One region of the Rahnella sp. 2050 genome, then DNA from elsewhere that is predicted to be linked to it. Evidence: predicted binding sites of a transcription regulator. Region 1 holds the regulator's gene; each other region holds the start of a gene.
What was found. The regulator PurR, encoded in region 1, represses purine synthesis genes. The targets are predictions, from matches to a motif close to CANGCAAACGTTTGCNTG.

Region 2: a site for PurR is predicted at 4,162-4,179, ahead of galS (HTH-type transcriptional regulator GalS). Genes of this name have one in related genera too.
Region 3: a site for PurR is predicted at 2,494-2,511, ahead of purL (phosphoribosylformylglycinamidine synthase). Genes of this name have one in related genera too.
Region 4: a site for PurR is predicted at 3,375-3,392, ahead of glyA (serine hydroxymethyltransferase). Genes of this name have one in related genera too.

Annotation. Positions count from the first base shown of each region.
Region 1 is NZ_JBEPKE010000006.1:191,823-197,399, reverse strand. It holds gene rnt (ribonuclease T) at 1-425, shown strand, start outside; gene ABIC79_RS20655 (Grx4 family monothiol glutaredoxin) at 501-860, opposite strand; gene ABIC79_RS20650 (hypothetical protein) at 841-969, opposite strand; gene ABIC79_RS20645 (C40 family peptidase) at 1,323-2,222, shown strand; gene cydH (cytochrome bd-I oxidase subunit CydH) at 2,388-2,477, opposite strand; gene purR (HTH-type transcriptional repressor PurR) at 2,811-3,836, shown strand; gene punR (DNA-binding transcriptional activator PunR) at 3,873-4,778, opposite strand; gene punC (purine nucleoside transporter PunC) at 4,915-5,577, shown strand, end outside.
Region 2 is NZ_JBEPKE010000001.1:1,022,322-1,027,898, forward strand. It holds gene mglA (galactose/methyl galactoside ABC transporter ATP-binding protein MglA) at 1-1,491, opposite strand, end outside; gene mglB (galactose/glucose ABC transporter substrate-binding protein MglB) at 1,718-2,716, opposite strand; gene galS (HTH-type transcriptional regulator GalS) at 2,967-3,998, opposite strand; gene yeiB (DUF418 domain-containing protein YeiB) at 4,269-5,423, opposite strand.
Region 3 is NZ_JBEPKE010000002.1:817,388-822,964, forward strand. It holds gene yfhb (phosphatidylglycerophosphatase C) at 1-251, shown strand, start outside; gene tadA (tRNA adenosine(34) deaminase TadA) at 293-850, shown strand; gene mltF (membrane-bound lytic murein transglycosylase MltF) at 869-2,329, opposite strand; gene purL (phosphoribosylformylglycinamidine synthase) at 2,605-5,577, shown strand, end outside.
Region 4 is NZ_JBEPKE010000001.1:1,476,842-1,482,418, forward strand. It holds gene csiE (stationary phase inducible protein CsiE) at 1-696, shown strand, start outside; gene ABIC79_RS06545 (3-phenylpropionate MFS transporter) at 693-1,853, opposite strand; gene glyA (serine hydroxymethyltransferase) at 2,017-3,270, opposite strand; gene hmpA (NO-inducible flavohemoprotein) at 3,603-4,793, shown strand; partial or broken gene ABIC79_RS06565 (cytochrome c) at 4,858-5,577, opposite strand, start outside.

The sequences.
Region 1 (5,577 bases):
GCGGTGCAGTCAGTGAATATGAAGCCCTGCACGAGATTTTCAAAGTCATCCGTAAAGGGATGAAAGAGCAAAACTGTAACCGCGCGATCATCGTGGCGCACAACGCCAATTTTGATCACAGCTTCCTGATGGCAGCGGCTGAACGTGCCGGACTGAAACGTAATCCGTTCCACCCTTTTGCCACGTTTGATACCGCCGCATTAAGCGGGCTGGTGCTTGGGCAAACGGTGCTGGCAAAAGCCTGTATCAGCGCGGGCATCGTCTTTGACAGCAGCCAGGCACATTCTGCGTTGTATGACACCGAGCGCACAGCCGAGTTGTTCTGCGAGCTGGTCAACCGCTGGAAACGCTTAGGCGGCTGGCCTCTGGCGCTTTCAGACGAAGAAGTCGAAGACGAAACAGCATCGGAAGAAAATCAGCAATAACAACTTTTGCACCGAACTGAAGACAAAAAAAGAGCGACATCATGTCGCTCTTTTTACTTTCCGGCCGAAAAACCGTTAGTCTTCTGTCGTATTACTCTCTTCAGAAGATTTGTATTTCTCAGCGGTTTCTTTGATCAACTGCTGCAGTTCGCCGCGCTGGAACATCTCAACCACGATGTCGCAGCCGCCAACCAGTTCACCGTCAACCCACAGTTGCGGGAACGTTGGCCAGTTAGCAAATTTTGGCATCTCAGCACGGATGTCCGGGTTCTGCAGGATATCCACGTAAGCGAAACGCTCGCCACAGGCTGAAAGCGCCTGAACAGCCTGAGCGGAGAAACCGCAGCTTGGCAGTTTTGGCGAACCTTTCATGTACAGCAGAATCGGGTTTTCAGAAACTTGCTTCTGAATTTTTTCAATTGTTGGAGTGGTCATTTCTTGCTTCCTCAAGCCGGTACAGGCTGTCACGATCATTACTCTTCACGCGCAGCATAAAGAGACGGTGCGCAATCACAATACCTTCTATTGTAACGATGGCAGCCATCAGATAAAAACGCCATTTTTTGTGGGGTCTTTCTCAATACTGGCATTTTGTTTAACAATCTTTAATGTGTGCGCTCAGGCTCACATCTTTAAACATTCATTGAGAATAACATTTTTGGCGTTCACCGATAACGCCAGATTTGCAAAATTCCATTCTTTAACTTAAATATTAACACCATGAAAAGTGGTTATTTTTTTGACTAAAAATGGCGGTTATTTCGACATAAAAAAAGCCATTAACTTTTTCTCACAATATGATCTAGAATCGAGTCAATTCGTGCTTTTTTGTCAGGTTCTTTTAGGCAATACTCTGACATCCCTGATGTTTAACCTACCACTCATGGTAACGAAGCTATGCGCTTACTGTTCACGCTTTTTGTGCTGCTCTTTACCCAGCTATTTCTGAATATGGCACATGCATCGCCGCAGACACGTGTTTCTGCCGATCAGCGTAAAAGCCATGTTAATCAGGCTGCACCTGAAGAACGGCGAAAGCGAAAAACGGTGGCCGCGAAAACCAGTAAAAAAACTAAAATCGCGCCAGTGACAGAACAAAAAATTCAGGACAAGAATTCGAAGAAGAAAGTTAAAAGTACCGAACTGGCTAAACGAAAGACCACGACGGAGAAAAGTGTCAAAACGACCCGGGCCGAAAGTAAAAAAGAAAAGACACTGAAGACCACGCGGGCCGAAAGCAAAACAGTGAAACACGCCAAAACCCGTTCACTCGCGAAAAACAGCACGGAAAGGGTCAGTAAAAAAGAAGCGTATGGCCGGCACCGTAAAGGTAAAAAGCCCGAAGAAGACAGCAAACCGATTACGCTAAGTGCAACGCATAAAAAACGCTATCAGCATGCCCAGCAAACGGCGATGACCAAACTGATGCATCAGGTAGGAAAACCGTATCGCTGGGGCGGAACCTCGCCGAATACCGGTTTTGATTGCAGCGGCTTAGTCTATTACGCCTACAAAGATTTGATCCGTATTAAAATGCCACGCACAGCGAATGAAATGTATCACCTGCGCGATGCGGCTCCGGTTAAACGCGGCGAACTTGAAAGCGGTGATCTGGTGTTCTTCAGAATCAATAACCGCGGCGCAGCAGACCATGTTGGTGTTTACGTGGGGAACGGCAAGTTTATTCAGTCTCCAAGAACGGGCGAAGACATTAAAATCACCTCTCTCGGCGACGATTACTGGCAAGATCATTATGTGGGTGCACGCCGGGTAATGACGCCGAAAACGATCCGATAATAAACAATTCGTTAAGTCTGAAGTTTCGCTAATCAGCCATTGAATAGCATTTAACGAAGAGTTTCTGCAGGGAAGAGTATCGGCGGTAACGGCCACTGCGTAAAATTGAAAAGGGCGATTCCTGTAACAGGAATCGCCCTTTTTTATGGCGGTTCACTTACTGAATCAGTTCATCACCGCAGTGAAGCTGAAAGCGATAATCATAAGCAAAGCGCATACCGTGGTGATCAACGATAATTTCAGGTTGCTGTCCATCAAACCCCCTTTCGGATCAAATTGTGGCATTTTTTAAGCCACACTAATTGTGTGCCAACGCATTTTCGCATAATTAACATTTAAAATCTTGTGCTGAATGACAATGTATCCCTGAGAATTTTACTTCCACTTTCCTGCATTATAAGAGAAAATTGTCGGTTAACACGCCTGTGTGCCGGTTGATTTCACCCGAGAGCATTTCACGCCTCATTCTGAAGAATCCACCCAACGATTTCACTGCCCTTTTAGAAGCCAGCAGTGAGATCCACGCAAGCAAACGATTAACATAATGCTAACGTGCTGAAACACGTGAGTTCAGGAGTCATTGTTTACATGGCAACGATTAAAGATGTCGCAAAGCGCGCTGGCGTTTCCACTACAACCGTGTCGCACGTCATCAATAAAACACGTTTCGTCGCCGAAGAAACCAAAGAAGCGGTTCTCCTTGCAATCAAAGAGTTACATTACTCGCCGAGTGCTGTAGCCCGCAGTCTGAAGGTCAATAACACCAAAACGATCGGTCTGCTTGCCACCTCCAGCGAAGCGCCCTATTTTGCCGAAGTGATTGAAGCCGTAGAAAACAGCTGCTTCTCCAAAGGCTATACGCTGATTTTGTGTAACTCGCATAATAATCTGGAAAAACAACAAGCCTACCTGCAAATGCTGGCGCAAAAACGCGTCGATGGCTTGCTGGTGATGTGCGCGGAATATCCTGATGAGTTGCTCAATATGCTCGAGGAGCACCGTTCGATCCCAATGGTGGTCATGGACTGGGGCGAAGCGCGTAAGAACTTCACCGACAGCATTATTGATAATGCTTTCGAAGGGGGTTACATGGCCGGGCGTTATCTGATTGAACGCGGTCATCGTGATATTGGGGTGATCCCGGGCCAACTGGCACGTAATACCGGCGGTGGCCGCTTCCAGGGTTTTGTGAAAGCACTGACTGAAGCCAATATTCCGCTGCGTGACGAATGGGTGGTTCAGGGCGATTTCGAGCCGGAATCGGGCTATCAGGCGATGCATAAAATTCTGATGCAGAAGCACCGCCCGACTGCCGTATTTTGTGGCGGCGATGTGATGGCAATGGGCGCAATCTGTGCCGCAGACGAACTGGGCCTGCGCGTCCCTCAGGATATTTCCGTAATCGGTTACGACAATGTGCGTAACGCCCGTTACTTCTCCCCCGCGCTGACAACCGTGCATCAGCCGAAAGAACGTCTGGGTGAAATGGCCTTTACCATGTTGCTGGACAGAATTGTCAGTAAGCGTGAAGAGTCTCAGACCATTGAGGTGCATCCGAAACTGGTCGAACGCCGTTCCGTAGCCGATGGTCCGTACCGCGATTACCGCCGTTAACAGATATCGAACGCCTGCAGATGCAGGCGTTTTTTTCTAATCACGCAGCCATTCCTGATTCATGGTTTCTGTATCGCCCATATATTCCAGCAACCAGGCCAGCGAGGGTGACGGATTGCTTTGATCCCACGTCAGGCAACACGGGCTGTCGGGAAACGTATTTTCCAGCGTCAGCACCTGCAACTTTTTCTGTTCTATCCACGGCGTGACGCGATGAACCGGCATCATACCCACGCATAAGCCTTCGGTCAGGCATTCCAGCGCACAGGTCCAGTCTGGCACGACCAGCCGCCGCTGGTTATCAAGCGTCCATGTATCCCGCTTAGGCAATGTCCGGGAGGTGTCTTCCAGACAGAGTGCAGGATAAGGCCGCAACTCATCATCATTCAGCGCGCCGGATAACTGAGCCAGCGGATGTTGCGGGCTGACGACGCAATGCCAGTCCATAAATCCCATGTCACGAAAACTGAAGCCCCCGCCAACCGGTATCGCGCGTGTAGCACCGATCGCCACGTCTGCCCGCCCGTCAACCAGCGCATCCCAGACACCATTAAACACTTCTGAGTGAATAATGAGTTCGGTGTCCGCAAAATGGCGGTAGAAATCGAGCACCAGACGCCGTGTCCGTGCGGGTTTTACAATCCGGTCAACCGCCACACGTAATTCGCCGCGCCAGCCGTTCGCCACCTGCTGACACTGCCGGCGCGTGGCTATCATTTTTTTTGTCAGAATCCGCGCTTCATCGACAAAAACCTTTCCCGCAGGCGTCAGTACCACGTCACGATGGCGACGTTCAAACAACGGCACGGCCAGCCACTGCTCAAGCTGACGGACGGTATAGCTGATAGCAGAAGGTACGCGGTGCAAATCTTGCGCTGCCGCACTAAAACTACCTGTTCTTGCCACGGCATCTACCACTTCAAGGGCGTATTCTGACCACATAATTCAGCCTTCAATATTTTTGATAGCAGAGTGCAAATATTAGCGTTTCACAAGCCTGTTATCAAAGCGTTAAACTCCGCCTCCGGTATGTAATCTGCATCACATCATCTGCAATAAATAAATTAATGAGACGATAATGAAACCCTCCTTTGGATTTATGCTCTATCTCGCGGGACTGAGCATGCTGGGCTTTTTAGCCACTGATATGTATCTGCCTGCGTTCAGCGCCATGCAAACCAGTCTGATGACCAGCCCCGGGATGATCAGCGCAAGTCTGAGCATTTTTCTCGGCGGATTTGCTCTCGGTCAGTTGTTATGGGGGCCGTTGTCAGACAGGATCGGCCGTAAACCGGTATTGCTTCTTGGTCTGACACTGTTTGCGGTCGGTTGTCTGGGCGTTATCTGGGTTGAGAATGTACGCGCCCTTCTGGCCCTGCGCTTCTTACAGGCGATGGGCGTTTGTGCCGCCGCAGTCACCTGGCAGGCAATCGTTGTTGACCGTTTCTCTGCCGATGTGGCGAAAAAAACCTTCGCCAGCATTATGCCGTTAGTGGCTCTTTCTCCGGCACTGGCACCATTACTTGGTGCGTGGGTACTCAATCATTTTGACTGGGAAGCCATTTTTGCTCTGCTGACCGCAGTCGCCGTCGTCCTGGTGCTGACGACGCTGACTCTGCGTGAGAATAAACCGGCAAAACAAGCGAAGGCTGATAAAACAGGGTTTGCGACGTTACTGAAATCGCCTGTTTACAGCGGGAATGTCATGATTTATGCCGCCTGTTCAGCCGGATTCTTTGCG
Region 2 (5,577 bases), on a different contig from region 1:
GGTATTTTTAGTTTCAACAATACCCGCAACCTGTCCATTACTCATAACCAATATTCTGTCAGTAATACCCAGCAACTCCGGCATTTCAGAGGAGATAATAATGATCCCCTTCTCTTTTTTCGCCAACTCGGTGATTAACTGGTAAATTTCAAACTTAGCGCCAACATCAATGCCGCGCGTCGGTTCGTCCAGCATTAATATCTCAGGGTTGGTTAATAACCAGCGCCCGATAATAACTTTTTGCTGATTACCGCCCGACAATGAACCAATGCTGGTTTTATGTCCCGGCGTTTTCACCCGCATGGAATCGATAACCCATTGGGTATCGCTTTTCATCCGGGCAGTGTCGAGTAAACCGGCTCTATTTTTATATTGACGAATATTAGAAATCAGCGAGTTAAAGCCGATGTCCAGATATGCATAAATACCGGTGGAACGACGTTCTTCCGTCACCAGTGCAAAACCATGGTTAATGGCTTCATTGGCACTGTGATTATTAATTTTTTTGCCGTGTAATTTAATGGTTCCGGCGACTTTCTCGCGGATACCAAATAACGTCTCGACGATATCTGTACGTTTTGCACCGACTAAACCGGCAATTCCGAGGATTTCCCCTTTGTGTAAATCAAAGGAAATATCACGAATGGAAGGCTGGCGCAGCGAGGTCAGATTACGGACTTCGAGGATAACTTCACCCGGTACGTTCTGGCGGTCAGGGAAACGCTGGCTCAGTGAGCGGCCGACCATCATGGAAATGATTTTATCCATGTCCAGGCCTTCCAGCGGCTGAGTAATAATCCACTGACCGTCGCGCAGAATGGTTATCTCATCGCACAGCTGGAAGATTTCTTCCATCTTATGCGAGATATACACAATGCCGCAGCCACGATCTTTCAGCTTACGGATGATGGTGAACAGATGGTTCACTTCCTTTTCCGTCAGCGAGGACGTCGGTTCGTCCATAATGACGATTTTTGCATTGTAGGAAAACGCCTTAGCGATTTCGATCATCTGCATCTGCGAAACGGACAACTTACCGACCTTGTCGCGCGGGTCGATATCAATGTCCAGTTCGTCGAAAATCGCCTTGGTGTCTTTGTACATTTTGTCCTGATCGACAAATAGTCCTTTGGTCGGATAACGTCCCAGCCACATGTTGTCCATGACCGTACGTTGCAACACCAGGTTTAATTCCTGATGGACCATCGACACGCCTTGTTCCAGCGCTTCTTTCGAACTTTTAAAATTAACTTCCTGTCCCTGAAAAAGAATGGTACCGGAATCTTTGCTGTATATCCCGAAAAGGCATTTTAATAATGTGGATTTACCGGCGCCATTTTCACCCATCAGGGCGTGAATAGAATGAGGACGCACTTTTAAATTCACATTATCTAACGCCCTGACGCCAGGAAATGATTTATTGATACCACTCATTTCCAGAAGGAATTCGTCCGGTTTTGATGTTGTGTCAGATAACGTATTATCGGCCATAGTTATACCTGGCTAAAGATAAAAATAAACGGGTGTATTAATACCTGATGTCAGCCCTGCGTATGGCCGGTATACGCACCACACGCAGAGCGACATGACGTCCTGTCAGATAAGCATTAACGTCTAATCATACTTAGTCTTTATTTACGGCTTAACCGCAATTATTTTTGCCACTGCTTAGCTTTGTTTTTTATTGCTGTCTGTCTTTACTGCTACCGTTGCATTCTTATTTCACGAAGGAAGACAGGTTGTCTTTATCCACAGCGACGTAAGGAATACGCACGACTTTGTTTTCGATTTTCCAGTTAGTCCCTTCGGCCGCTGGTTTACCGTCAGCCAGATTTCTCGCCAGATCAAACGTGGCTTTCGCCTGGTTGTTTGCATCGTTCAACACGGTACCGGCCATTGCGCCAGATTTCACCAGTGCCAGCGCTTCTGACAGGGCATCCACACCAAATACCGGAATGCTGGTTTTGTTATGAGATTTCAGCGCTTCTACAGCACCCATTGCCATCGCATCGTTGTTGGCGATAACCACTTCGATTTTGTTAGCGTTAGGACCGGATAACCACGCATCCATCTTGTCTTTCGCCTGTGCGGTATCCCACATGGCGGTATCAAGCTGCAGTTGTTGAGTTTTCAGGCCTTCTTTGCCATTCAGGGTGCTGATGACGTACTTAGTACGCGCTTCAGCATCCGGATGGCCCGGCTCGCCTTTGATCAGCACGTATTGAATCACGCCGTCTTTGTTCAGATCCCAGGCCGGGTTAGCTTTCCAGTGTTTAGCAATCAGCTCACCCTGGATCACGCCGGATTCTTTAGAATCAGTCCCGACATAATAGGCTTTGTCGTAGCTGTCTAAATCTTTACGCGAAGGTTCTTTGTTATAGAAAACGACAGGAATGCCAGCACCGCGGGCTTTTTCAATGATGACCGGGGCAGCAGCCGGGTCAACCAGGTTAATGGCCAACGCTTTAACACCCTTCGCCAGCATAACGTCAACCTGGTCGTTCTGGGTAGACTGGCTGTTTTGCGAGTCATTCATCAGCAGTTGCACATCTGGAGTGGCTTTCGCATCTTTCTCAATGGCTTTACGAACTTCGGACATGAAGTTGTCGTCATATTTGTAGATGGTGACACCGATTTTAGTATCAGCAGCATGTGCGGCAAAACCAAACATCATGCTTGCAGCCAGAGTCGCCAGGGTGAAGACCTTCTTATTCATTTGTATCTCCGGTTATGTAGGGTGTTACAGAATTTGGCACCGGAAATCCCTGCGGGAGCAGTACAGCTCCACGTCACGATTGTGGGTGCCTGCCATCCTTGACTTATAACGTCCTGACTCGCTGTGAAACAAGTCCGGTAAACCGGACCCAAATTGAATCATATTGAAAACGAATGAATCATAATGCGCCCGATGTTAATAAACTGTGAAAGTTCTCACAGATTGAAAACGGTTACATCGCGTTATTTGATCAATAAGTGACGGGTGCCACATTTTGCCAGGGAGCTACCGAGTGGCGTCTGACCAGCGTAGGCATGAAGCAATGCGAAATGCCCGCAGCTAACTGTTCTGCCGCACCTTTTAAAGCCAGTTCAGTGGCAAGCGTCGCCATGGAAACGATCGGATAACGCACAGTGGTCATTTTCGGGCTGGTATAGCGGGCAATCGGAATGTCATCAAAACCGATCAGCGAAAAGTCATCGGGAATGTTAATTCCGTTTTCTTTCAACACGGCCATCGCCCCCGCAGCCATCGAATCGTTGTAGGCGAACACCGCGCTGAGGTGCAGATTACGCCCGAGCAGTTCCACCATCGCCGCTTCCCCGCCCTGCAGATCCGGCGAACTTTGCGCCCGCCATGCAGCAGGTGGCGCATCTCCGCTCTGATGTGCCTGCGTCATTGCCTGCGAATAGCCCTGGTAGCGCTGCAAATCGTCTTCGATACCATGACTTGAACCGATGTAACCAATGCGCTGGTGCCCCTGGGACAGCAACAGGCGGGTTGCCATTTCCGCGCCACTGACGTTGTTAAGCCAGACACAGCGGTGCTCGTAGCCCGGAATGACACGGTTAATCAGCACCATGCCCGACACCTGATCCATAAATCGCGAAAGCTCGTCATCCCCCAGCGCCTTGGAATGCACAATGAGTGCGTTACAGCGCTGACGAATCAGAACTTCAATGGCGTACCTTTCTTTTTCAGCAATATGATAGCTGTTGCCTATCAGGACGTATTTCTGATGCTGCTGCGCGACGGTATCAACGGCTTTCACCAGCGCGCCAAAGAACGGGTCTGAAACATCCATCACCACCACGCCGATGGTATCGCTGCTTTGCGTCGCCAGTGCCTGCGCATTGGCATTGGGCCGGTATCCCAGCGTGGCGACGGCCTGTAACACCTGCTCGCGCGCTTCTTTGCTGGCAATAGACGGATTGTTCAGAACACGTGACACGGTGGCGACAGAAACCCCCGCCAGCCGGGCGACATCACGAATTGTGACCATGCGTCGCTCCGTGATCAGTCAGGGAATGGTACGGAGGAATACGGAAATTTTTGACCCAGGAGGTAAAGAAACCAGACAAAGAGAAGCGAGGTGAAGTGCGCATGGCGTTTCCTTTTTTAGTGTAGTGGTCATCGGAGAGGCACGACCGCTATCCTAAACATTTTGCGAAAACGCCTGCGTGAATCTCGTCACAGGAAAGAAAACGTTTACATACAAATATGCAACCTTCATCCCAAATCCATCATTTAGGATGATATATCAACGTCAGGTTCAGGCAGCTTTTAGTTCTTCACCCGCTGCTTTCGCCGTCAGTTGACGCCAGAGCCACTCCACCGGCCCCTGGCGGAAATGACGCAGCCACAGCAATGTCACCAGCACATTGCACACCCAGACCAGCGGCACCAGTGCGACCAGCTGCAGGCGGTCAAAGTGCTGATAGAAGCCGAAAACATTGAAGAAGGTGATGCAGATGAGCGTCTGTAACAGGTAATTGGTCAGTGCCATGCGGCCAGTCTGCGAAATCCAGTGCGTTATGCGCCAGCGGGAAATCAGCGGCCAGAAGCCGTAGCACAGCGCCAGATAGCTCACCGCCTGCATCAGCGAGCCAATTTCACGCGGCACCTGCAACAGAAAACCGCTCCAGCGGTAGTCCCAGCCGGTACGGTATTGCAGATAAATCGCCGGGATCTGAATCAGCAATGAAAGCGGTAACAGTACGGCGGCGACCTTGCGGTAATGCGAGACGCGAAACGCACCTTTGAGCCATCCGCTGCGCATCAGGCCGGAGCCAATCAGCATGGCGCCCGCCAGTTCCCAGCCGTATTGCGCGCCAATCGCCAGCAAACTGGATGACAGTAAATCGAGCCGGTTGCGGATAGCTTCCCAACCCCCTTTCAGCCGCCAGTATTGTTCATACTGAATTTCCGCCGGTCCCGGAAGCCAGAAACTACCGGGCTTTGGCGAGGTAATAAACCCCAGCATCGCCAGCACCGCCACACCGATCAGATACAAAATGATGCCCGTTGAAATCAGCGACTGACTGCTGCGCCCTTCCCGCACCATCCTCCAGCACACCAGACCAATCAGCCCGTATGACAGCAAAATATCACCGTCCCACATCAGGGTGGCATGAAGAAAACCGCACAGTAATAAAATCGACAGCCGGGCCTGGATCCAGTGTTTGCCGCGCGGCAGCAATAAAAACAGACCGCCGCCAAACAGCATGGCGAACATCATCAGGAATTTGCCTTGCGCCAGCGCGTCGAGCACCGCCCAGGTCCAGGTATCAGAAGCTGAAGGCGTTCCGGCAAATGCCGGATTCAGGTAAGCGGCTTTCGGTAAACCGAAGGCGCTGATATTGAGCAGAAGAATGCCAAAAATGGCGAGACCACGGGCAAAGTCGAGCGTGGCAATACGTGAGCGCACCCTGACATTCCTTTTGAAGATTATTGAGATATTTAAGAATAAGGGAAGAAAATCAGGGTGGCTACCATCCAAGTAAATGAAGTTGCAGCATGGCAGCCAGCGAGAAGAACCCGATGAGCTGACTGATGTCAGTGATTCGGGTCTCCGAACGCAG
Region 3 (5,577 bases), on a different contig from region 1:
TCTATAATACGTCCCTGTTTTTGCCGCAGGTTCGTCTGGTCGGCAGCCGGATCGCCCGTGGCAAAGGCGGATGGGTGCTGCCCTTGCGTTGTCTGGGTGAAGAGAAAGTCGTGCAACTCGAAAGCCGCATTGGCTCACCGCTTAAACTTTACAGCGGATACAGCGACAGCAAACAGGACAATCCGTTGTTGTTCTTTTGTGAGCATCGTTTTCGCGTCAGTAAACAGGGCGAGTTACAGCAACTGGAATAACCGCCAGCGCAAAATTCAGATAAAATGTCTGCCGGTAAAAAATGATTGAGGTTGAAGTGGCAGACGCAGAGTTGGCAGTAATAAATGATGATGAACACTGGATGCGACATGCTATGAATCTGGCGCTGAAAGCGCAGGATGAGGGTGAAGTGCCTGTGGGGGCGGTACTGGTTTTAGACAATCAGGTGATTGGTGAAGGCTGGAACCGGTCTATCGGCCATCATGATCCGACAGCGCATGCCGAAATCATGGCATTACGTCAGGGCGGCAACGCCGTGCAAAATTATCGTCTGCTCAATGCCACATTGTACGTTACGCTGGAACCTTGTGTTATGTGCGCGGGGGCGATGATCCACAGCCGGATCCGTCGCGTGGTGTATGGTGCCGCTGATGCCAAAACCGGCGCAGCGGGCTCTTTGCTCGATGTATTGCGCCATCCGGGCATGAATCATCAGGTGGAGATTACGGCGGGTGTGCTGGCAGAAGCGTGTTCGGAACAACTGAGTGCATTTTTTCGTTTTCGCCGCAGCCAGAAAAAAGCGCTGCGACTGGCAGAGCGTGCCGCGCAGGCCGGTGATGCGGCAGATGATCAGGCCTGAGAAACAGGCCTGCCAGTCTTACGGTGCCAGCGCTTCCTGCGCATTCACCACCGGATATCCCTGACCTAACTGAGCCTGCAAGGCCGCTTTCTGTGCCTGCTGTTTTTCCTTTTCCATCAGATATCCCACCAGACTCAGCTGATAACGACGGATATTCTCCACATAGTTATATGCCTGTGTACCGCGTGCATAACCGTAAGTCGTCCGGCTAAAGAAGCGTTTCTGATTCAGCATCGGCAGACGCTGTTTCACATCTGCCCAGCTGTCCGGATTGGCTTTCTGTTGCGCCGTCAGTTTGCGGGCATCCAGCATATGGCCGTAACCCATGTTATAGGCTGCCAGCGCAAACCAGATCCGTTCATCCTGCGGAACAGATTCCGGCATTTTATCCATCAGATGCGACAGATACTGGGCACCGCCACGGATGCTTTGTTCGGCATCCGTGCGGTCGTCGACATTCAATCCGCCAGCGGTAGCGCGGGTCAGCATCATCACACCCCGTACACCGGTCGGGGATTTTGCCTGCGGATCCCAGTGGGACTCCTGATAGGCGATAGCCGCCAGTAAACGCCAGTCAATATTCCCGGCATACTTTTCGAACAGCGGCTGTAAATCCGGCAGCGTACTGTCGATGGCATTGAGGAAAGTCCGGGTATCAACGTAATCAAAATCGCCCACGTGCCCGAGATATTTCTCTTCCAGCTTTTCCAGGGTGCCGTCTTCTGAAATCTGGCTGAAAAAGTCCAGCATGGCGGCAGAAAGGCTATCGTCATCAGGTTGTTTGCGGTAGTACCAGGTCACAGGTTCGTCGTCAGTCGCATCAAAAGCCACCGCAAGACGCGGATAAACACGCTGCATCAGGGCGATGGTCACCGAATCGCCCAGCGTATAATCAAGTTTACCGTTCTCGACTTGCTGCAACAGATCGCGTGGTGACATCTTATCGGTCGTGGTCCATGCGAGGTCGGGATACTTTTTGCTGGCGGCTTCCAGTGTGGCGATATGCGCGCTGCCAGCAGACACCACCAGCGAGCCTTTGATGTCTGCGAAGCTTTTCGGGCGCACTGATCCCTGCCGGTAAACCAGTTGCTGGGAAACGGAATAGTATTCCGGGCCAGCACGGTAGTTTTTCAGCCGCTCATTGTTGTACACCAGACCGGAAGCCAGCATGTCAGTATTATCATGATCCAGATCGTCGAACATGCTCTCAATCGTGGTGTGCTGTGTCACGACCAGCTGCACGCCCAGATAATCTGCAAAGCGTTTAGCCAGTTCGTAATCGAAACCGAGATTGCCTTCCGGGGAGTTCATAAAAGTCAGTGGAGAATTGAGCGTGCTTACGCGCAATTCTCCACGGGATTTTATTTGATCCAGTTGGTCGCCTTCACCTCTGTGCCACGGGACTGCCGGCCATAAAGCCAGCGCCAGTAACAGGGCGGCGATCCCCATCAGAACATAATTAATTTTTAGTCGCGTCAAATAGTTATCTCGCTGCGGCGCTCTTGTTTTTTTACGCTATGCTGTGCAGTTAGTATGGCTATATCCCCAGTGCTGACGCATTTTGCTCAACAAAACGGCAGTCTGCAACTTTATTCATGATATCCGTAAAATATGTGGGGCTATAAATGAATATCAAGTTTCCCTGCGCAAACGGTTTCGTCGGGCGTCAGCTTTCTTTATAATAGCCCGCGTTTTCCCCCTGTTGCGCCCAAAGAAGCACTGTGGTCAGTGTCTTCGAAGACGAGAGATCTGTGATTATGGAAATACTGCGTGGTTCGCCCGCTTTGTCGGCTTTTCGCATTAACAAATTGTTGTCCCGTTGTCAGGAAGCCCGTCTTCCGGTCAGCGATATCTACGCCGAATATGTACATTTTGCCGATGTCAGCGCGCCGCTGAGTTCGGACGAACAAACCAAGTTACAACGCCTCCTGAAATACGGTCCTTCTCTCGCTGAACACGCTCCTTCTGGTCGTTTACTGCTGGTTACCCCGCGCCCTGGCACCATTTCTCCGTGGTCTTCCAAAGCTACCGATATTGCACACAATTGCGGCTTGTCGCAGGTTGTGCGTCTGGAACGCGGTCTGGCATTTTATGTACAGGCGCCGCAACTGACCGAACCACAGTGGAATGAACTGGGCGCATTACTGCATGACCGCATGATGGAAACTGTCTTTGGTCATCTGGAAGACGCCAGCGCGCTGTTTGCGCAGCATCAGCCGGCCCCGGTGCAGCATGTGGATATCCTGGGCGTTGGCCGTGGCGCTCTGGAAGCCGCCAACACCAAATTAGGTCTGGCACTGGCTCAGGACGAAATTGATTATCTGATGGATGCCTTTACGTCGTTGGGGCGCAACCCGACGGACATCGAACTGTATATGTTCGCACAGGCAAACTCAGAACACTGCCGTCACAAAATCTTCAACGCAGACTGGATTATCGACGGCGAAACGCAGCCGAAATCCCTGTTTAAGATGATCAAGAACACGTTCGAACACACTCCCGATCACGTGCTGTCCGCGTATAAAGATAACGCCGCCGTGATGGAAGGTTCGCAGGTCGGTCGCTTCTACGCCGATGCGAAAGACGGTCTGTACGATTTCCATCAGGAGCAGGCGCATATCCTGATGAAGGTCGAAACCCATAACCACCCGACGGCGATCTCTCCGTGGCCAGGTGCGGCCACAGGTTCCGGCGGTGAAATCCGTGACGAAGGTGCAACCGGTCGCGGCGCGAAACCGAAAGCCGGTCTGGTCGGTTTCTCCGTGTCAAACCTGCGTATTCCTGGTTTTGAACAGCCGTGGGAAGAAGATTTTGGTAAGCCGGATCGTATCGTTACCGCGCTGGATATCATGACCGATGGCCCGCTGGGCGGCGCAGCATTTAACAACGAATTCGGTCGTCCGGCGTTGCTGGGCTACTTCCGTACTTACGAAGAAAACGTCAATAGTCACAACGGCCCTGAACTGCGCGGTTATCACAAACCGATCATGCTGGCGGGCGGTATCGGCAACATCCGTGCCGATCACGTGCAGAAAGGTGAAATCACGGTTGGCGCGAAACTGATTGTACTTGGCGGCCCGGCGATGAATATCGGTCTGGGTGGCGGCGCGGCGTCTTCTATGGCTTCCGGCCAGTCTGATGCCGATCTGGATTTTGCTTCCGTACAGCGCGACAACCCGGAAATGGAACGCCGTTGTCAGGAAGTGATCGACCGCTGCTGGCAACTGGGCGAAGCCAACCCGATTTTATTTATCCATGATGTCGGTGCCGGCGGTTTATCTAACGCCATGCCGGAACTGGTCAGCGATGGCAACCGTGGCGGGCGTTTCCAGCTTCGTGACATCCTGAACGACGAACCGGGCATGAGCCCGCTGGAAGTCTGGTGTAACGAATCACAGGAACGTTATGTGCTGGCGGTGTCTCCGGCGCAGCTTGAACAGTTCGATGCGATTTGCCAGCGTGAACGAGCACCTTACGCGGTCATCGGTGAAGCCACCGAAGAAATGCATCTTTCTCTGAAAGACAGCCATTTCGACAACCAGCCAATTGATATGCCGCTGGATGTCCTGCTGGGTAAAACGCCAAAAATGACCCGCGACGTCACCACATTGAAAGCGAAAGGTGACGACCTGAATGCGGAAAACATCCAGATTGCGGAAGCGGTAAATCGCGTTCTGCATTTGCCAGCTGTTGCTGAGAAAACCTTCCTGATCACCATCGGCGACCGCACCGTCACCGGCATGGTCGCGCGCGACCAGATGGTCGGCCCGTGGCAGATCCCGGTAGCCGACTGCGCAGTCACCACCGCCAGCCTCGACAGCTACCACGGCGAAGCGATGTCACTGGGCGAACGCGCTCCGGTTGCCTTGCTGGACTTCGCTGCCTCTGGTCGCATGGCCGTTGGTGAAGCGCTCACGAATATTGCTGCGGTGGAAATCGGCAGCCTGAAACGCGTTAAGCTTTCTGCTAACTGGATGTCTGCGGCCGGTCACCCGGGCGAAGATGCCGGTTTATACGCGGCTGTAAAAGCGGTGGGCGAAGAACTGTGTCCGGCGCTGGGTATTACTATTCCGGTGGGCAAAGACTCCATGTCGATGAAAACCCGCTGGCAGGAAGGTAACGAACAACGCGAGATGACGTCTCCGCTGTCGCTGGTAATCACCGCGTTTGCCCGTGTCGAAGACGTCCGCCATACCGTGACGCCGCAACTGCGCACCGACCAGGGTGACACCGCATTGCTGTTGGTGGATCTGGGGGCAGGTCATAACGCACTGGGCGCGACAGCGCTGGCACAGGTTTACCGCCAGCTCGGTAACACGCCTGCTGACGTTCGCAGCGCAGAGCAACTGGGTGGCTTCTTCAACGCCATGCAGGCGCTGGTATCTGAACAGAAATTGCTGGCCTACCATGACCGTTCCGACGGTGGTTTGCTGGTGACGCTGGCTGAAATGGCCTTTGCCGGGCATTGCGGCCTGACTGCAGATATTGCTGCGCTGGGCAACGATGTGCTGGCTGCGTTGTTCAACGAAGAACTGGGCGCCGTGATCCAGGTTCGTGCATCAGACCGTGAAGCGGTGGAAAAAACCCTGGCTGATTTTGGTCTGGCGGATTGCACGCATTACCTCGGTACCGTGGAAACCGGCGATCGCTTCATCATCACTTCCGGCAGTAAGCCGGTGTACAGCGAAAGCCGTACCACGCTGCGCACCTGGTGGGCAGAAACCACC
Region 4 (5,577 bases), on a different contig from region 1:
CAGGAACTCAGCAACGGCCGGCTGGATGAGTGCGAATGTGAGTTTTTCACCCTGATGTTACGCATGCTGAAAATCCACAGTTATCAGAGTTCCGGTTCGACGGAAGATCAGCGGCTGTTATTAGAAATTGAAAATATGGTGGCGCGTTTTCAGGATATCGCCGGGATGAAATTCAGCAGTTACGAAGGGCTGGTCGGCCAGCTTTTCGCCCATCTGGGCCCGGCGATCGAACGCTGTCATTTTGGCATCGGCATCGACAATCTGATGCAGGAAGAAGTGAACCGCATGTATCCGCGTCTGGTGCGAACCACCCGCGAGGCGTTGCAGGGTTTCGAACACGAATATCTGATTACGCTTTCTGAGGATGAAATCGGGCTGGTGGCGATCACTTTCGGCGCGTGGCTGATGCAGGGTAATGCCTTGCAGGAAAAACAAATTTTGCTGCTGACGCACGACAATCCGCAGCTGGAAGAAGCGGTCGAGCAGCAAATTCGCGAAGCGACGCTGCTGCCGCTGAACATTAAATATCAGACGCTGGCGGATTTCTATAAATTTGGTGCGCCGAGTGGCGTAGCGCTGATTGTCACCCCTTACGCCACCCGCAGCACCGACGCCGACCCGCTGGTGATCCACACGCAACTACCGCTGGCCAAAGAGCAGCGTAAACGTATCCGCTCGCTGCTCGAAGCCCCCTAACGGGCTGACGTCACCGGCGCTGACGGCGTAACCACCGGACGCAGGAAAATCGCCGGCACCGCCAGCAGCGCCATCACCCAGAACAATCCGGCATGCAGATGTTCGAACAGGAAACCGGATACCATGGTCATCACGGCCACGCCGCCCCCCATCGCCAGTGCGGAATACACCGATTGCAGGCGGATCACCTGATCACGTGGTCGTGCAGCGATAAATCGCATGCCCGCCAGATGACAAACCGTAAACGTGCCACAGTGCAGAATCTGCATCACAATCAGCCACGGCAACGCGGTAAACGCACCCATCATTCCCCAGCGCACCACGCCACACACGGCCGAAAGCAGCAGCAGATCCCGCGCTGACCAGCGGCTGAACAGCTGTTTGCTAAAGGTAAAGACCAGCACTTCCGCCACGACGCCCAGCGACCACAAATAGCCGATGGTCGTGGAAGAATAGCCCACATCCTGCCAGTAAATTGCACTGAAACCGTAATACGCCGCATGGGCGCCCTGCAACAGCGTCACACATAACAGGAAACGCCAGACTGGTTTTTCGCCAAGCAACGCTTTCCACGAAATACCCGGCGCACCGCTGGTACGCGGCTCTCCCACCGGCTTCACGCTCGGGCGCAGCAACATACCGAGCAACATCGCGGCCACGCCTGCGGTCAGTGTGTACAAAATCGCCTTATGACCGTAGACCTCAACCAGCTTGCCGGTCACCGCCGATCCAATCACGAAGGCAATGGAGCCCCAGACACGCACCTTGCCGTAATCCATATTGATCTGGCGTTGCAACGTGCCTGCCAGCGCATCGGTCAGCGGCACCAGCGGACCGAAAAACAGACTGAAACCGGCAATGTTGATCATCAGCCAAGCCCAGCCGTTGCCAAACCAGAACCCGACGGCAAACGCCAGCGTAAGCAGCGCCAGAATACGCAAACCGGTGATGAGGTAAGACGGGTCTTTGATGGACGGAGAAATGATTAACGTGCCGAGAAAACGGGCGACCAGACCCGCACCCAGCAACAAGCCGATGCTTTCGGAGGAGATCCCCTCACCTTTAAGCCACAGGCCCCAGAAAGGAAGAAAAATACCGTAACTGAAAAAATAGGTGAAATAACTGAGTGCAAGCCAGCGCGTGGAACGCAATTCCATAAATCCTCCGGTGTGAGGCCAATACTTTGACAAAGCTCACAATCGCTAGCAATCCGCAGACGCTTTCATACTCCCGTAATGTCTGCCAGCTCACAAATTCTGATACATGCCCATAAAAAAACCCGCCGTAGCGGGTTTTAGCAGCTTAACGGCTTCGCAAATATTACGCGTAAACCGGGAAACGTGCACAGATGTCGAGAACTTTCTGTTTAACGCGTTCGATCGTTGCTTCGTCGTTCACGTTGTCCAGCACGTCACAGATCCAGCCAGCCAGTTCGCGCACTTCAGCTTCTTTGAAACCACGACGGGTCACAGCCGGGGTACCGATACGCACACCAGAGGTCACAAACGGGCTCTTCGGATCGTTAGGTACGCTGTTTTTGTTCACAGTGATGTTAGCGCGACCCAGAGCGGCATCGGCTTCTTTACCGGTCAGATTCTTATCGACCAGATCCATCAGGAACAGGTGGTTGTGCGTACCGCCGGAAACCACTTTGTAGCCGCGTTCCAGAACTACAGCCACCATTGCCTGTGCATTTTTAGCCACCTGCTGTTGGTAAGCTTTGAACTCAGGTTCCATCGCTTCTTTCAGTGCTACCGCTTTACCGGCAATCACGTGCATCAGCGGGCCGCCCTGACCACCCGGGAAGACAGCAGAGTTCAGTTTTTTGTAGAACTCTTCGTCGCCGCCTTTCGCCAGAATCAGACCGCCGCGTGGGCCAGCCAGCGTTTTGTGCGTGGTGGTGGTCACGATGTGTGCGTGTGGAACCGGGTTCGGGTAAACGCCCGCAGCAATCAGACCGGCAACGTGTGCCATGTCAACGAAGAAGTAAGCGCCAACGCTGTCGGCGATTTCACGCATTTTTGCCCAGTCAACGATACCGGAGAATGCAGAGAAGCCGCCGATGATCATTTTTGGTTTGTGCAGTTCGGCCTGACGTTTCACGTCTTCGTAATCGATGTCGCCGCTTTCGTCGATACCATAAGGCACCACGTTATACAGTTTACCGGAAAGGTTAACCGGTGAACCGTGCGTCAGGTGACCGCCATGGCCAAGGTTCATCCCCAGAATGGTGTCGCCCGGTTGCAGCAGTGCGGTATACACCGCGAAGTTTGCCTGTGAGCCGGAGTGCGGCTGAACGTTGGCGAAATCTGCACCGAACAATTCTTTTGCACGGTCGATAGCCAGTTGTTCAACGATGTCGACGTACTCACAGCCACCGTAATAACGTTTGCCCGGGTAGCCTTCTGCATATTTGTTGGTCAGTTGCGAACCCTGAGCCTGCATGACACGCGGGCTGGTATAGTTTTCTGACGCAATCAGCTCGATATGTTCTTCCTGACGAACAACTTCTTTTTCCATTGCTGCCCACAGCTCAGCATCATAATCGGCAATGTTCATTTCACGCTTTAACATCCGCATCTCCTGACTCAACAAACTAAAAATAAACGCCCCTTCCGGGTTCTGCGCCACAGTGTAAATGTTTAAGCGGCCTTCGGATAGGGTCAGTTTGAGGTTTTTAGGCAAACGATTGGCTCCAGATACAGCAAGGCTTTGATCTGCGAACATCTGTCCATAATCAAGGGATAAATATTCACCTGAACATGTACAAATTTCAGCTTTGTGACTCAGCCCCTGTCGGGAAAAGCCCTTACCCCTTTAGGGGGTGTTTACAGAAATAGTGGGTTTATATAAGATGCATTTAAAATACATGTTTAAATAAAATCATCACAGACAAGGTGTTCACCATGCTTGATTCAGCCACTATCGCCACCATTAAATCCACTATTCCTTTGCTCGCTGCGACCGGTCCGAAACTGACCGCACACTTTTATGACCGTATGTTCGCGCATAATCCCGAACTGAAAGACATCTTCAATATGAGCAACCAGCGCAACGGCGATCAGCGTCAGGCGCTGTTTGATGCCATCTGCGCTTATGCCGCTAATATTGAAAATCTGGCGGCGCTGCTGCCTGCAGTGGAACGCATCGCGCAAAAACACACCAGCTTCACCATCCAGCCTGAACAATACAATATTGTCGGCGCTCACCTGCTGGCAACGCTGGATGAAATGTTCAGTCCGGGTCAGGAAGTGCTGGATGCATGGGGCAAAGCCTATGGCGTGCTGGCGAATGTGTTTATTAACCGTGAAACCGAGATTTATCAGGACAGCGCAGAAAAAACGGGTGGCTGGCGCGGCACGCGTGAATTCCGCATCGCCGAAAAACAACCGCAGAGTGAGCTGATTACCTCTTTCCTGCTGGAACCTGTCGACGGTAAACCGGTGGCCGACTTCCAGCCGGGGCAATATCTGGCGGTATATATCCGCGATGCCTCACTGGAAAATCAGGAAATCCGCCAGTATTCCCTGACCCAGGCACCGAACGGCAAAACCTACCGCATCGCGGTAAAACGCGAAGGGCAAGGTGCCGTATCCAACTTCCTGCATAATTTTGCGCAGCCGGGCGACATCATTCATCTTGCTGCCCCTCACGGTGATTTCTTTATGGATATCAGCGATACCACGCCGGTGGCGCTGATTTCTGCAGGTGTTGGTCAGACGCCGATGTTGGGTATGCTCAATACGCTGGCAGAACGCGGACATCATGCGCCGGTACAATGGCTGCACGCGGCTGAAAACGGTGCCGTGCACGCATTTGCCGGTGAAGTGACAAGCGCGCAGAAAAACCTGCCGCAACTGGAAAGCCATGTCTGGTATAACCGGCCACAGGCGAATGATTTACCCGGTGAAGATTTTCAGTATGAAGGGCTGATGGATCTGAGCAAAGTCAGCGCACAGCTGAGCGATCCGGCGATGCATTTCTACCTGTGCGGTCCGGTCGGCTTTATGCAGTTTGCAGCGAAACAACTGCTGGCGATGAACATCAGCGAAGCCAACATTCATTACGAATGTTTCGGTCCGCACAAAGTCCTTTAATCCCTGCACGAAAAGAAAAGGCTGACACAGAATGTCAGCCTTTTTTATTGCTGTTCAGTACAGATTAATGACGACGTCGGCGACGTACAAAGAACAGCGCAATCAGCAGGATAACCACCAGTCCCGCAATGCCCATGCCCCAGTGCGCCAGTTCAAGCAACGGCGAAGGTTTGCCACCTGCACGCAATTCTTTCACGCGGTCAGATGTCACTTTCGCCTGATCGTTACCAAACTGCCGCAACACTGATTGCTCAGCGTAGCGACCTGCGTATCCGACAGTAAATGCTCAAACGCTGGCATCGCGACATCTTTGCTTTCCGGCCCGCGCTGCACGCCATGCAGAATCGCCATCACCAGGTTGTCGCTGTTCAGGTGCCCGAGCGCTGTATTATTGATCAGCGACGGCAGGCCACCGTCCTTGCTGCCACGGCCGTCGGGCTGATGGCAACTGGCACAATAGCCGTCATAAACCTGCCAGCCAGTCATTTTATCGGCATCAGCCGGACGCGGAACACCACGCAAAGTATCGGCATAATTTGCCGGTGATCCGAACTGGTCTGCGGCTCTCGCCTGCCCTTGCTGACTGACCGGCGTGGTCTGTTTCAGCCAGACGGCAATTGCCTGCAAATCGCTGTCACTCAGATGGCTGAGGCTATGGTCGATCGCTTCCGCCATCGGCCCTGCCGCCTGTGCTTTACCCGGCGCGTGACCGGTTTTCAGGTAACCGGCGATCTCACCGGTGCTCCAGTTGCCAATCCCGCTGACCGCATCCGACGTAATGTTC